Regions from separate parts of the Paenibacillus sp. FSL K6-1566 genome, predicted to be linked through region 1. Evidence: predicted binding sites of a transcription regulator. Region 1 holds the regulator's gene; each other region holds the start of a gene.
What was found. The regulator LexA, encoded in region 1, represses DNA repair genes until DNA is damaged. The targets are predictions, from matches to a motif close to CGAACATATGTTCG.

Region 2: the regulator LexA is predicted to act here: its motif matches at 1,793-1,806, upstream of recA (recombinase RecA).
Region 3: the regulator LexA is predicted to act here: its motif matches at 1,824-1,837, upstream of NST08_RS24005 (SPL family radical SAM protein).

What each region holds. Positions count from the first base shown of each region.
Region 1 is NZ_JBBOSR010000001.1:2,680,421-2,684,655, reverse strand. It holds gene NST08_RS11730 (hypothetical protein) at 1-72, opposite strand, end outside; gene NST08_RS11725 (DUF896 domain-containing protein) at 289-495, opposite strand; gene NST08_RS11720 (LysM peptidoglycan-binding domain-containing protein) at 769-1,140, opposite strand; gene lexA (transcriptional repressor LexA) at 1,318-1,944, shown strand; gene NST08_RS11710 (sulfurtransferase TusA family protein) at 2,150-2,374, opposite strand; gene NST08_RS11705 (YeeE/YedE family protein) at 2,387-3,451, opposite strand; gene NST08_RS11700 (hypothetical protein) at 3,735-4,235, opposite strand, start outside.
Region 2 is NZ_JBBOSR010000001.1:4,242,579-4,246,813, forward strand. It holds gene NST08_RS18620 (regulatory protein RecX) at 1-515, opposite strand, end outside; gene recA (recombinase RecA) at 661-1,722, opposite strand; gene NST08_RS18630 (competence/damage-inducible protein A) at 2,011-3,279, opposite strand; gene pgsA (CDP-diacylglycerol--glycerol-3-phosphate 3-phosphatidyltransferase) at 3,388-3,975, opposite strand; gene NST08_RS18640 (YajQ family cyclic di-GMP-binding protein) at 4,235-4,235, opposite strand, start outside.
Region 3 is NZ_JBBOSR010000001.1:5,395,432-5,399,666, reverse strand. It holds gene NST08_RS24020 (serine hydrolase domain-containing protein) at 1-728, opposite strand, end outside; gene NST08_RS24015 (hypothetical protein) at 713-979, opposite strand; gene NST08_RS24010 (TetR/AcrR family transcriptional regulator) at 1,109-1,684, opposite strand; gene NST08_RS24005 (SPL family radical SAM protein) at 1,900-3,045, shown strand; gene ligD (non-homologous end-joining DNA ligase) at 3,028-3,945, opposite strand; gene NST08_RS23995 (ATP-dependent DNA ligase) at 3,951-4,235, opposite strand, start outside.

The sequences.
Region 1 (4,235 bases):
TCCCTGCTTCTTCCGTTTTTTGTTCAGTTGTTGCATATTTTTGCTGACTTTTCGTTCCCAAGATCTTGACATATCGTTCCTCCCAAATCTGATATCGCCTGTGCTATCTATAAAAGTTGAATAAATGAATGGATGTTATGGCAATATACTCCCTTGCCTGCATCGTTTTCTTAAACTCAACTCATTTATATCCGGGAAGCAGCAGTGCTTCGTTCATGCAGCATCCCGGCTTGATAATAAAACATCATTTGAAGCCCTAATGAGTCCTTCAGGATGTATCGACAAAACCTAGTGCTTCAGACGGGGGCCGCCTTTTTGCTCGTTCTCATCGACCCACTCGATCGATTCCAGCTGCTGTCTGAAGTTTCTGCGGATATTGTTAAGGTAGATTTCCCGAAGCTCTGCGCGTTCCTTCATTTCCTCTTCGGTCAAACCCTCGCTTTTCTGCTTAAGTGCCAATAGATTGATGCGTTCTACCAAAGTATCGATGTCCATGGTTTCTCCTCCATTTCAAATATCATTATAACTTAACCATGTGAAAAAGAGCTTGTCAAGGCGACCACCCTTGCAAGCTCTTGCATTCAGCGAATATAAACATATTAAGGAATGAATGTCATGATCTATATCATAAAGAGTGCGACAAATTCAATCATTATATAGTAGATTTCAAATACGACCTCATCGATCTGTGAAATGGCGAATTTCACTTCCTACTATATATTAAGATCTAAACCGAACGACTAAGAGTGCCGTTACCTGCATGGACGCTTACCATACCGGCAATGACAATACGTCGCCTGCCTGAATATCCGGACCCTTCAGCCCGTTATTTCTGCGAATGGTATCGATATATACCCGTATGTCCACATTCTCTGGCTTATGAACGGAAGCGATCTTCCACAAGGAGTCACCCGATTGAACAATAACTAGCTTCTCTCCGGTGGGTTCTTCCGTTCCTCCTGCGAACACGGAATATGCGCCTGTCCAACCGAATACAACGATGAGCAGAATGATCAGCAGTTTCGTTAATGGAAGTGAAACGATCTTTGACTTTATCTGATGGATCCAGGCTTCGGAGTCGGAATCCGTCTCTGTCGGTATGTTCTCATAAATGCTGCGGTATGTACTATATTTCAACATGAAATATCATCCCCCAAACAAGTGTTCTCTTAACTACAAATCGATAATAACACGAACACCTGTTTGTTTCAATACCCAATCGAACATTTGTTCCAATAATTTTAGAACTTATGTTTGTACGAACGGCAGTTCTATGTTATAATTTTCCCAAACGTTACTAAATGGGGTTGATACGGCATGTCGAAAATATCCAGCCGCCAGCTGGCGATCTTAGAGTTTATCCGAAACGAAGTTCGTAGCAAAGGCTATCCGCCTTCTGTCCGGGAAATCGGCGAGGCTGTCGGACTAGCTTCCAGTTCAACGGTCCACGGCCATCTTGACCGCCTGGAGAAGAAAGGCTTGATCCGCCGCGACCCTACGAAGCCAAGAGCCATTGAGCTGCTTGGCCAGGAAGAATCCGAGAGCAGCAACCTGTTTACCCACACCATCGCCCGGGTTCCCGTGGTCGGCAAAGTTACAGCAGGTGTTCCGATCACGGCGACCGAGAACATCGAAGATTACTTCCCTCTGCCGCAGCACTATGTCGGGGACGACAAGGTGTTTATGTTGTCCGTCGTCGGTGACAGTATGATCGAAGCAGGCATCCACAGCGGCGATTATGTGATCGTACGTCAACAGCAGACCGCCGATAACGGCGATATTGTGGTGGCCATGACCGAAGAGGACGAAGCAACGGTGAAGACCTTTTACAAGGAGAAGGACCATATCCGGCTGCAGCCGGAGAACCCTAGTTATGAGCCGCTGCGACTTAATCATGTGACGATCCTCGGCAAAGTCATTGGATTGTTCCGCGATGTTCACTAGCATAAAATCTACACATTAGAAGCCCGCTCCCTCTTTCAACAAGAGGATGAGCGGGCTTTATTATTCGGGCGGAGATTTCCACGTTGACGAAAGGAAATTAGCAAGTTGGGCTGATATAGGGATGGCCGATCAAACAAATGACCGGCCATTTTGATATATATTTTTTTATCCGTTGATAACTTCAGTCACGACCTAGTATGATCCGTTACTTCTTCTGAACCGTAATCGACCAGGATGCATCCGTAAGCTGAACGAAATTAGTAATTTTGTGGCCCGCTTCAGCAGCCCAACGCGGAATGCTTTCCGTTGCCTGCGTGCAGTCAAAATCAATCTCCAGTTCGTCGCCGCTTTTTAGAGATTCCATCGCTTCTTTCGCTTCTATCAAAGGAAAAGGACATACCATTCCAAGTACAGCTAATTTTTGTTTCATTAATATAACCTCCTAAGCCGTTGTCGTTTGATAAACTGCCGCCTTCTTCTTGGCGCTGGCACGTGGTCGCACATATACAAAATAAGAAGCTGCCCACGTACCTAAAATCATGAAGAATAATGAAACCCATCCTTGCCATGTCATCATCGCCGTCATGACCAGACCGTTTCCAATAGAGCAGCCGCCTGCCCAGCTTGCCCCGAAGCCCATCAAAATGCCGCCGGAAAAACTGGATACGGCCGTCTTGGCATCAGGAGCCCGAAAGCGAAACTCGCGGCTTCCTTTGGCTGCGATGAACGAGCCGAGGAATATCCCCAGTACAAGGAACACGCCCCAATTCAAATATTTATCGCCATCTCCGGTTACCAGATACTGAAGAATGTTAGCGGAAGGCGTGGTAATTCCTAGCCCCGACATTCTGCCTGTCGCTTCGCTGAGCGGCCATGCCAACAGCGCAACCAATCCGACGAGAATCGCGGTGACGAACGGATGCCATCGTTTCTCGAACAATAGATGGTTAAGGCCTTTACGCTTCGGCGGCAGCGACGGAATAAACACTTTTGGCTTGCGCAGCTGCTTGACGACAAGAAAAATAGTAATCAGAGCAAGTAAAGCGATAAATGGCCATACCGATAAACCGAACGTGGCCGGAATGGAGTTCGTTGGTGTTGAAATTCCTTTGAGGCTGTTGTTCACCGGCGACAGGGCCCCGGATTTCATAACAGCGCTCATCCCCATGTACCCGAAAAGAGCGATCCAGCTTCCAATAAGCCCTTCCCCTGCCCGATACCATGTTCCTGTCGCACAGCCGCCGGCCAATATAATGCCGATTCCAAATATGAAAGAACCAAGGATCGTAGCCAGCCAGTTAAACTCGCCGGCTTGGAACTGAATAAGTCCCATCTGGATCAATGCGAATACGCCGATACTCTGTACGCTGATCGCGATCAGCAAGGCGTAGAACATCCGGTTATCTTTTGTAAGATACATGTCCCGGAATCCACCTGTCAGACAAAAGCGACCCCGCTGCATAACAAATCCGAGTAAAGCACCGCATAATAACCCTGTGATAATCATTTGTGCCAAATTCGATGCCCCCTTATCTATTAATCCGACTAATTCAATATACTTTGTATACTATACGATTTTACTTACACTAATCCAAGGAGTCAATGATTTTTGATCAGGAAAAAAGTTACAAATCCCGATATTTTCTTAGTCGTTTTAATCAACCGCATGTTTCACATGCGGGTTTTGTTCTCTAGTTTGAATATCCATGGGAATCTGCACTAAAAGCTAACCGGGTTTAAAAAAGTTATTAAAAAAAGCACCCCGAAGGATGCTCATTATATATTGCACATCATTCCAGAATAAGGGCTCTCTCCCGGAGATCAAGCCTGTACTCGCGCTCCCCGTCAAAATCGGGCGAGCCTTCGCCTCCCGGCCCTTCCGTTGATTCCAGCACCAATCGATTCATTCTTACCATAGGCTGGCTCAGCGGCTTGTAGTAGGAAGTGACAAAGCTGCCCACTCCTTCCTTGAACGAAAGCGGGAAGGCTTCGCCGGTTCCCCGATCCATGGCGAAAGCATAAATTTCGATGGCATGGCAATCCCGATACTGCGGGGCAAGCAAAAATACGTCCGCATCCTGAAGCGGCAAGCGGATCATTTCAACCGGTTCCGAATTCGGCTGGATAAATGTCCGATCTTCCAACACTCCGATTTCGGTTTCGCTGCCATCTGCAGCTGCGTGGATGACATGATACCTTCCCGAAAAAGAAAGATCCGTTTCAATTCCGAAACAGCTTGGAGCACCGAGCCGTTGAACGGCCTCGCTTCCTTCCGCTACGACGAGCAGCTT
Region 2 (4,235 bases), 1.6 Mb from region 1:
TCGCTCAGCGCCTCCGTAATCAGATCGGTCCGGATCCCTTTCTGCCTCAGCTCCTGCTTTACCCACAGACGGCCCTTCTTATGCCCTGTCATCCGCTGCTCCGCCCACATTCTCGCATATAATGCGTCGTCGATCAGCTTCTCCGCCTCAAGCCGCCGGAGCGTCACCTCTATGCTATCCGGATCCACTCCCTTCTGCTGCAGGCGCTGCACGATTTCCTGCGATGCTCGGGGCTTCCTTGACAGATAATTCAGTGCCTCCACATAGGCCCGCTGCCTTTCATCCGCGACTACGATATCCTGAAGCTCCTCCTTACGGAAGATGCTCCCCTTCAGCATACGGTATTTCAGCATCACGTCTTCATGAACCGTCATCCCATAAGGACCGAACGATATCTTATAACGTCCTTTAGGCTTTCGCAGCTTCTCCACAGACGTGATCACCAGCTCCTCCTGATCCGGAAAATGCTCGATTCCCGAAGGAGCTTCTTCGGTTATTTCACGATTATCACTCATAGCTTCTCCTTATCGCTCTATAGCGTTTACCTACTCCGTACCATGGATGACTATTAGGATCCCGCATCATGATAATGCAAAGAGGACCGTCCAGGCGTTCTTCTCAACACCGGACGGTCCTAGCACTATCAGAAATAGCTGGGCATTATTCCACTTTAAATAGATCTTGCTCTTCCAGCTCCTCTTGCTCCTTCTCGCTTGCGCTCGGCTCAGGAACAACCGTGGTCAAGTTGCTTGCTTCCCGGATTTTGTTCTCGATCACATTCGCCACTTCCGGATGCTCCTTCAGGAACTGCTTCGCATTCTCACGTCCCTGGCCAAGACGATCCCCGCCAAAGGAATACCAAGCACCGCTCTTATCCACAATATCAAGCTCAGTACCGATATCGATCAGGCTTCCCTCTCTGGAGATGCCTTCACCGTACATAATGTCAAGCTCGGCTTGTTTAAACGGAGGCGCAACTTTGTTCTTAACCACTTTAATCCGTGTGCGGTTACCTACGACGTCATTCCCCATCTTAATGCTCTCTACACGGCGTACATCCAAACGGACGGTGGAGTAGAACTTCAGGGCACGGCCACCCGGTGTCGTCTCAGGGTTACCGAACATAACGCCGACCTTCTCACGAAGCTGGTTAATAAAGATGGCAATCGTTTTGGACTTGTTGATCGCGCCGGACAGTTTACGCAGAGCCTGGGACATCAGACGAGCCTGCAGACCCACATGGGAGTCACCCATGTCGCCTTCAATCTCGGCCTTCGGCACAAGCGCTGCGACCGAGTCGATAACAATGATATCGACTGCACCGCTGCGCACCAAAGCTTCAGCAATTTCAAGCGCTTGCTCACCCGTATCCGGCTGGGAAAGCAGGAGTTCATCGATGTTAACGCCCAATTTGCTCGCATAGGACGGATCCAGTGCGTGCTCGGCATCGATAAACGCAGCTTGTCCGCCAGTCTTCTGAACCTCAGCAATCGCATGGAGCGCTACAGTTGTTTTACCGGAGGATTCCGGTCCATATACTTCAATAATCCGGCCTCTAGGCAATCCGCCGGTTCCAAGTGCTATATCCAATGCCAGCGATCCGCTAGGCACAATCTCTACCTGCATATGGGTGGACTCACCCAATTTCATGATGGAACCTTTTCCGAACTGTTTCTCTATCTGACGAAGCGCCATTTCAAGCGCAGCACGACGATCTGACAATTGTTCCACAACCCTTCACTGTTGATAGTCTAATCATACCTTGTTTTGACACGTTTGCCAAGCTTTTTTTCGAACATACATTCGTTTTTTTTGACCCTCCCCCTTCCCTGCTCAATTCCGGGCAGTCTCCATAAACAAGCAAAACCGCGGCATCATCCTTCGATATGCCACGGTTCTTCCGTACTTCCGATTATACCTGGATCGATTCTCCAGTTCAAGAACAATGTAAAAGATTTACTATTATTATGTCATGCAGCTCCGCATTCATTCACGAAGATGGGGCTCCTGCTACGCCTGCTCCGATCCCTCCGAGACAAGCCGCCGCCATAAGCGGTACAGCAGCGCCTTCGTCGCGCGCAAACGGATCGTCTCCCGGTTGCCTTGAAGATTAAGCTCGTGCACCTCGGTCTCTCTTCCGCGCTGGGACAATCCGATGTATACAAGCCCCACCGGCTTGCGTTCGGCATAACCGGGGCCGGCTACGCCGGTAACGGACAGTCCGAAATCGCTGTCGGTGATCAGCCGGACATTCTCCGCGAGGGCCTGAGCGACCTCCCTGCTCACTGCGCCGGGCGCATCATCGCCTTCCAGCAACGCTTGCGGGATATGCACAAGCTTTCGCTTCATTTCATTCGTGTAGGAAACGATCCCTCCAAGGAACATCGTCGCGCTGCCAGGTACGGAGGTCAAGCTTTCCGCCACCAGACCGCCCGTGCAGCTCTCCGCCGCGCTCAGCGTCAATCCCCGGTCTGCCATCGTGTCGACAATCACCTTCTCGATCGGCACATCCTCGCTGGCGTACATGAATTCGGGGCCGCGCTCGCGAATCCGCTCTTGCAGCTCATCAAGGCGGACCATCGCTTCGGACTCGCTTGCAGCCTTGGTGGATATGCGGACGGTCACCTCACCGTCCTTCGCATACAGCGCGATCGTCGGGTCGGTCTGCTCGGTGATCAGGTCCGAAAGCCTCTCATCCAAGGCAGATTCCCCGATTCCGGCAAACTTCAGCATCTTGGAGTAGATCGGAAGCTCATCCGTCAGCACATGCTGGAGCAGCCAAGGCTTGGCTTGCTGCTCGAACATCGGGATCAATTCCTTCGGCGGTCCCGGCAATACGATGTAATGCGTCCCGTCCTGCGTGATCGCATTGCCAACGGCCAGCCCGGTTTCGTTCGGCAGCGGCGTTCCCCCTTCGATGGCAATCGCCTGGCGGCGGTTGTTCTCGGTCATAACGACGCCCCGGTCCTGGAAGAAACGCTCAATGCGGTCCATGGCCATCCTGTCGATATGCAGCGACCGGTTCAGCAGCGAAGCCAGCGCATCCTTCGTCAGGTCGTCCTGGGTAGGACCGAGCCCGCCCGATAGGATGACGATGTCCGCTCTGCTGCTCGACAGGCGGAGCGCTTCCTTCAATCGCTCCATGTTGTCCCCGACTACGGTTTGGTAATATACGTCGATGCCCATGGCTGCAAGCTCTCTGGATAAGTACTGGGCATTGGTGTTTACAATCTGCCCCAGCAGCAATTCCGTTCCGACTGCAATGATCTCTGCTTTCATACGATAATAGCCCCTCCTGTACTCTTTTATGTTTGGTCTCGATATGGCTCAAACGGTGATAACAATGGAGCGCGGAAGAAAAAAGCAATAGGATTGCTCCTATTGCTGTTATGCTCCTGCACCGTCAAGCAGATGCCTGTTCTTGACAAAGTATTCGATTCCCGAATAAATCGTAATGGCCGCAGCAGCCCAGATCGCAATGATATCGAATGGGATGCCGAGGAACACAAACGGAAAGTTGTTAATCAGCAGCGCGACAATCGCCACAATCTGAATGACGGTTTTGATCTTGCCGGACTGCCCGGCCGCGACGACCGCGCCGTCAAGAAGCGCAATCTGGCGCAATCCGGTAACCGCAAACTCCCTGCTGATAATGACAACCGCAATCCAAGAATCGCATTTGCCCATCTCCACAAGGGAAATGAGAATAGCCGCCACGAGCAGCTTGTCTGCCAGCGGATCCAGCAGCTTTCCGAGGTTCGTTACCATGTTGTTCTTCCTGGCCAAATACCCGTCAATCCCGTCCGTGCTTGCAGCAAGGATGAAGATCAGCGCCGCGATCAGCTGATTGTACGGGAGCTCGAAACCGTGCCACACAATCGGATCCGGGTAAAAATCAAAATCCACCAGCAAAAATACCATCATGATAGGGATCAAGCATATACGGGCAAGCGTGATTCGGTTGGGTAAATTCATAGGGCAACCTCCCTTGCATCGGGTTGTCTTGAAATTTCAGCAGCCCCACAAACGGCTGAGCGGATCACTCGCGGCAAGGCCGCCCCTCCCAAGGGCCAAAAAGGTCTGAAGCGCTGAACGCTTTCCGTCATATTCATCCCCCAGTAATCTATGTATACGTTAATTCTTATATATCGTTTTTTAGTATAATCTTTCCGATTGCAGCCTGTCAAAAGGACAAACTGCAAGCCGGCAGGAATGCAGATGAAACGTCCATAGAT
Region 3 (4,235 bases), 2.7 Mb from region 1:
TGGCCGATGGCTTGATTTACCGTCCCGGTGAAATATAACCCCGTTTCCGGGTGGTGGAAGGCAAATGCGCCGGATTGGCCCCAATGGCCGATTAAGCCGTCTTTCATGTTCAAGAGGGACAATGGCTGACGTACAATGCCTGAACCGTAGAAGAAAGTGCCGGGTGCCCATAGAAATTTCCATTCCATGAGCTCCTTCAGATGCGTCTGCGGAAATAGAACGCCGTCGAAAAACGCTCGGAGGAAGGTCATGGTCTCTCGGGCCGTGGAAACGATGCCGCCTTCGGGTGCGATGGAGGACATGTACAAGGGGATTTGAAGCCGGGTTTTCCGGTAATAAAAGGAAGCGGGTCTTCCATCAAGAAGGTCCTTGTATACGTAGGTCTGGGTCAGTCTCAGCCTGTCGAAGATGCATTCCTTGAATGTTGCCTCGATCGGCTGCCCGGTTACCGTTTCAATCAGCTTCCCTAACAGCTGATAATTGGTGTCGGAGTATTGGGCTTTATTCTTCATGCCCGGCGGGAATTTCGGACGAAGCTGCCTGACGGCTTCAAGCGTCTTCTCTAGCGGCCAGGACTGGTCTTTCCCGGCGATTAAGTCGGCGAATACGCGTCCCGAGAAATAATCGGGAATGCCCGAGGTGTTGGACATCAATTGCTTGATCGTGATCTCCCGGGAATAGTCGACGTTCTGGTAAACGTGAATGCCCTTGATCATCGCCTCGGGCAAATATTCGCCAATCCGATCATCAAGCCGAAGCAGCTGCCGTGAACGCAGCTGACGTACAATTTGGTTACGCTGGCGATAAAAAAAGGGGTCTCCGGCTTCATTTCCCCGCCGCTGCTGACGATCGACAGCGACCGATCCTGATTCTCGACGCACATGACGGCGCCGAATATATTTCTTCTGCGCGTCATTGCCGCCATCCAGCGATCAAATCGCATTTGATCCAGCGGCGATGGGCCCGCCTTTTCCTTCATCTTCATGCCTCCCTAAACACAGAATTGAAATGCTTGACCATGGAAATTCAAAACCCGGAACCATGGAATTTTCAAAACCTTGGATTTCTAGCAAATCCTCCGAGATCACGCCGAAGGAGAGGCGGCTGTTCAAGTTGGTTCCGCTTGCCGCAAGCGCGCCGCGCGAATGAAATCCTCGGCCGCCTCATTCATCATGGCCATTACCTGCTCCTCGTTGACACTCGTTGTAAACAAATCGTTGGCGACCATGACGGACAAGCCGGTCTGGAACGTCTGCATTTTGATTAAAAGCGCCCGAAGCTCCTCGCCGGAAAATCCCGCTAAGCCGGGATCCTCCTTCATCAGCTCGACCACCTCATTAAGCTGTTCTTCGTTATGCTTCATATACGGATTGTTCTTCATGATTAAATACCGGTACAGCAGGGGAAATTCCCTGGCGAAGCGCAAACTGGCCATCCCGATATCCCGAAACGGCTGTCCGGTCCGCTGCCCGGTAATCATCTGCTTGGCTACGTGAAGCGCGTGCTCCACCACTCGCTGCAGAAGCTCCTCCGCATCGGCAAAATTAACGTAGATCGGGGCGATCGAGCATCCCAGGCGGTCGGCCACTTTCCGGATGGAGACGGAATCGAGCCCCTCCGCACGGGCAATGTCAAATGCGGCCAGGATGATGTCTTGTTTGGTGAATTTAGGCTTTGGTGCCATAGGTATGCTCCTTGCTCAATAAATATAACACTTGATATATAACATATGTTATGTATCGATTATAAGGTATTATTTTCCTGATTGCTAGTGGGATGTCATGATAATCGATTTGTAAATCCAGTAAATTCCTATTATAATAAGAACGTATGTTTGCTATAATATAACCATAACATTTTCGGAAATAGAGCAGGTTACGACAAGGAGGCGAAGGGGATATGGCGCAAACGACTTATGAGAGCATTTCGACCAAGCAAACGCTCAATCGGGTGAAAGAAGAGCGGATGCCGTTTGACTGGTCTATCAATCCGTACAGAGGATGCGGACATGGCTGCAGCTTCTGCTATGCACGCGCCTTCCAGTCCTTTATCGGGATGGGGGCGGAGGATGAATTCCAGCATCATATTTTCATGAAGACCAATGCGGCGGAGTCGCTGGCGAAGCAGCTGTCCGATACGGCTGCCAAATTCGGCCATGATATTGAAGCGATGCGGAGATCGATCGGGCAGGTGACAATCGGGACGGCTACGGATCCGTATCAGCCGATCGAGGGAAAGGCGGAGATCACGAGGGAATGCTTGAAGCTGCTGGCGAAGTATCGCATCTCAACCAGCATTACCACCCGCTCGCCGCTCGTGCTGCGCGATATGGACATCCTGACCCGGATGGAGGACGTTTCGGTCAATATCAGCCTGAATACGCTGGATGCAGATCTGATCCGCAAGCTTGAGCCGGCTTCGCCGCATCCTGCAAGCCGATTGGAGGCCGTGTGGAGGCTGTCTTCCGCCGGCATACGGACAGGCGTATTTGCGGCGCCCGTCCTGCCCTATCTTACCGATGGGGAAGAAGGGCTTAGGGAGCTCCTGTCCAGGGTGAAGGAGCATGGCGCTTCTTTTGCCATGATCTCGCTCTTGAGGCTGTCACGCGACGTTAAGAAATGGTATATGGAGACGCTCAAGCTCCATTTCCCTGAGGTCGTGCCGTCTTATCGGGAGCTGTACAGATCGGGAGCTTACGCCGAAGAGCAGTATATACGAAGCTTCAAAATGATGGCCGCCCGCCTCTTGTCGGAGTATGGACTGGGATGGACGGCTAGTCGCCCATCGAATCCAACCACGGGATCCTACGATCCCGCGACGGGAAGAAGGACTTCCGGATTGGCGGAAGGCATTGATTCAGGCCATGTTGCAGGGGCAGGCTCGCATGCTCTATCCGGAAGTGCAGGGTATAAGGAAGGGGAGGAGCGGGACCGGGAAGCAGCCCCACACCTTTCCATCCGCCAGCGCAAGCTGCCTAAGCCTGCGGCACCCGTCTCCGCCGAGGAGCTGAAGCCGGAGGTTGAGCAGCTATCCTTTCCGTTTTGATGCCGGCTTCCCCTTGGCATTCAGATGCCGGATGATGTCTCCGATCGGCTGGGGAGGCAGAGCCTGCAGCAGGTCGCCCCTCTCTTTAAGGCGCTGCTCGATGTTCAGCAGGTGGAAATCCGTCGGAGAGACATCCCGCTGAACTTCTTCCCAAGTGAGCGGCGTGGATACCGTTGCGAGGCGTCTGGCCCGGGGAGTATAAGGTGCGGCAAGCGTTCTTCCGCTGTAATGCTGCAGATAATCGAAATAGATTTTGTCGCCGCGGTTTTTCTTCAGCCGCTCGATGGTAAACAATTTAGGGTGTTTCTCCGTTACGTATTGACCGACGAATTGGCCGACGGAGCGAAGCTCGTCGAACGTAATGCCTTCGGGAATCGGGACGATGATCTGCACCCCGGTTGCCCCGGACGTTTTCGGTACGGAGGCGATTCCAAGCGAGTTCAGCACATCGCCGACGATGGCCGTAGCTTCCATGATCCGCGGCTCCTCGGGAAGCGACGGGTCCAGATCGATCATCCATTCGCATGGCAGAACGTCACCGGCCAGGTGGAGCGAAGGATGGAATTCCAAAGCAGCGAGGTTGCCCAGCCATAAGAGCTCGGGCAGCCCGTTCAGCATGACATAGTTGATGCCCTCGTGCACGTAGGTGCTGACAAAGGGCGGGAGCGGCTCGGGCGCATTTTTTTGATAGAACGATTCCCCGTCCACGCCGTGGGGATAACGGATGGTTGTCAGCAGCCTGCCTCTGCAATAGCGGAGCAGGTAGGGAGAGATCGCCGCGAGCTTTTGCAGATAGATGGCTTTAGTAATGCCGACCTCGGGCCACAGCGGCTTGTCCGGATTGGTAATCTGAATCTCTTGACCTTCAATGGTCAGCGTTCCTTTGACGGTACGGGCCATAGCCGTTACACCCCCTCAATCGACAGCAGCTTCGGATGCCGCATCATTCCGTCCTGGCTCCACTCCAGAAAGGTAACCGTAGCGGTCAGCGGCTTGCTAAGCCAAGCGAGCTGCTCCTTCTTCAAATCTGCGTGCAACGTCTTCCAGCCGGCACCTGACGGATGCAGGCCTGCATATTCTAACAGCCGCTGCTTGGTCTGTTCGTTCAGTCCAAGCGATGCCCTGCCGATATAGTTGTTCTCATCGTCAGCCAGCACGAGGCTGGCTACGCGGCCTTCTCTTATGATCAA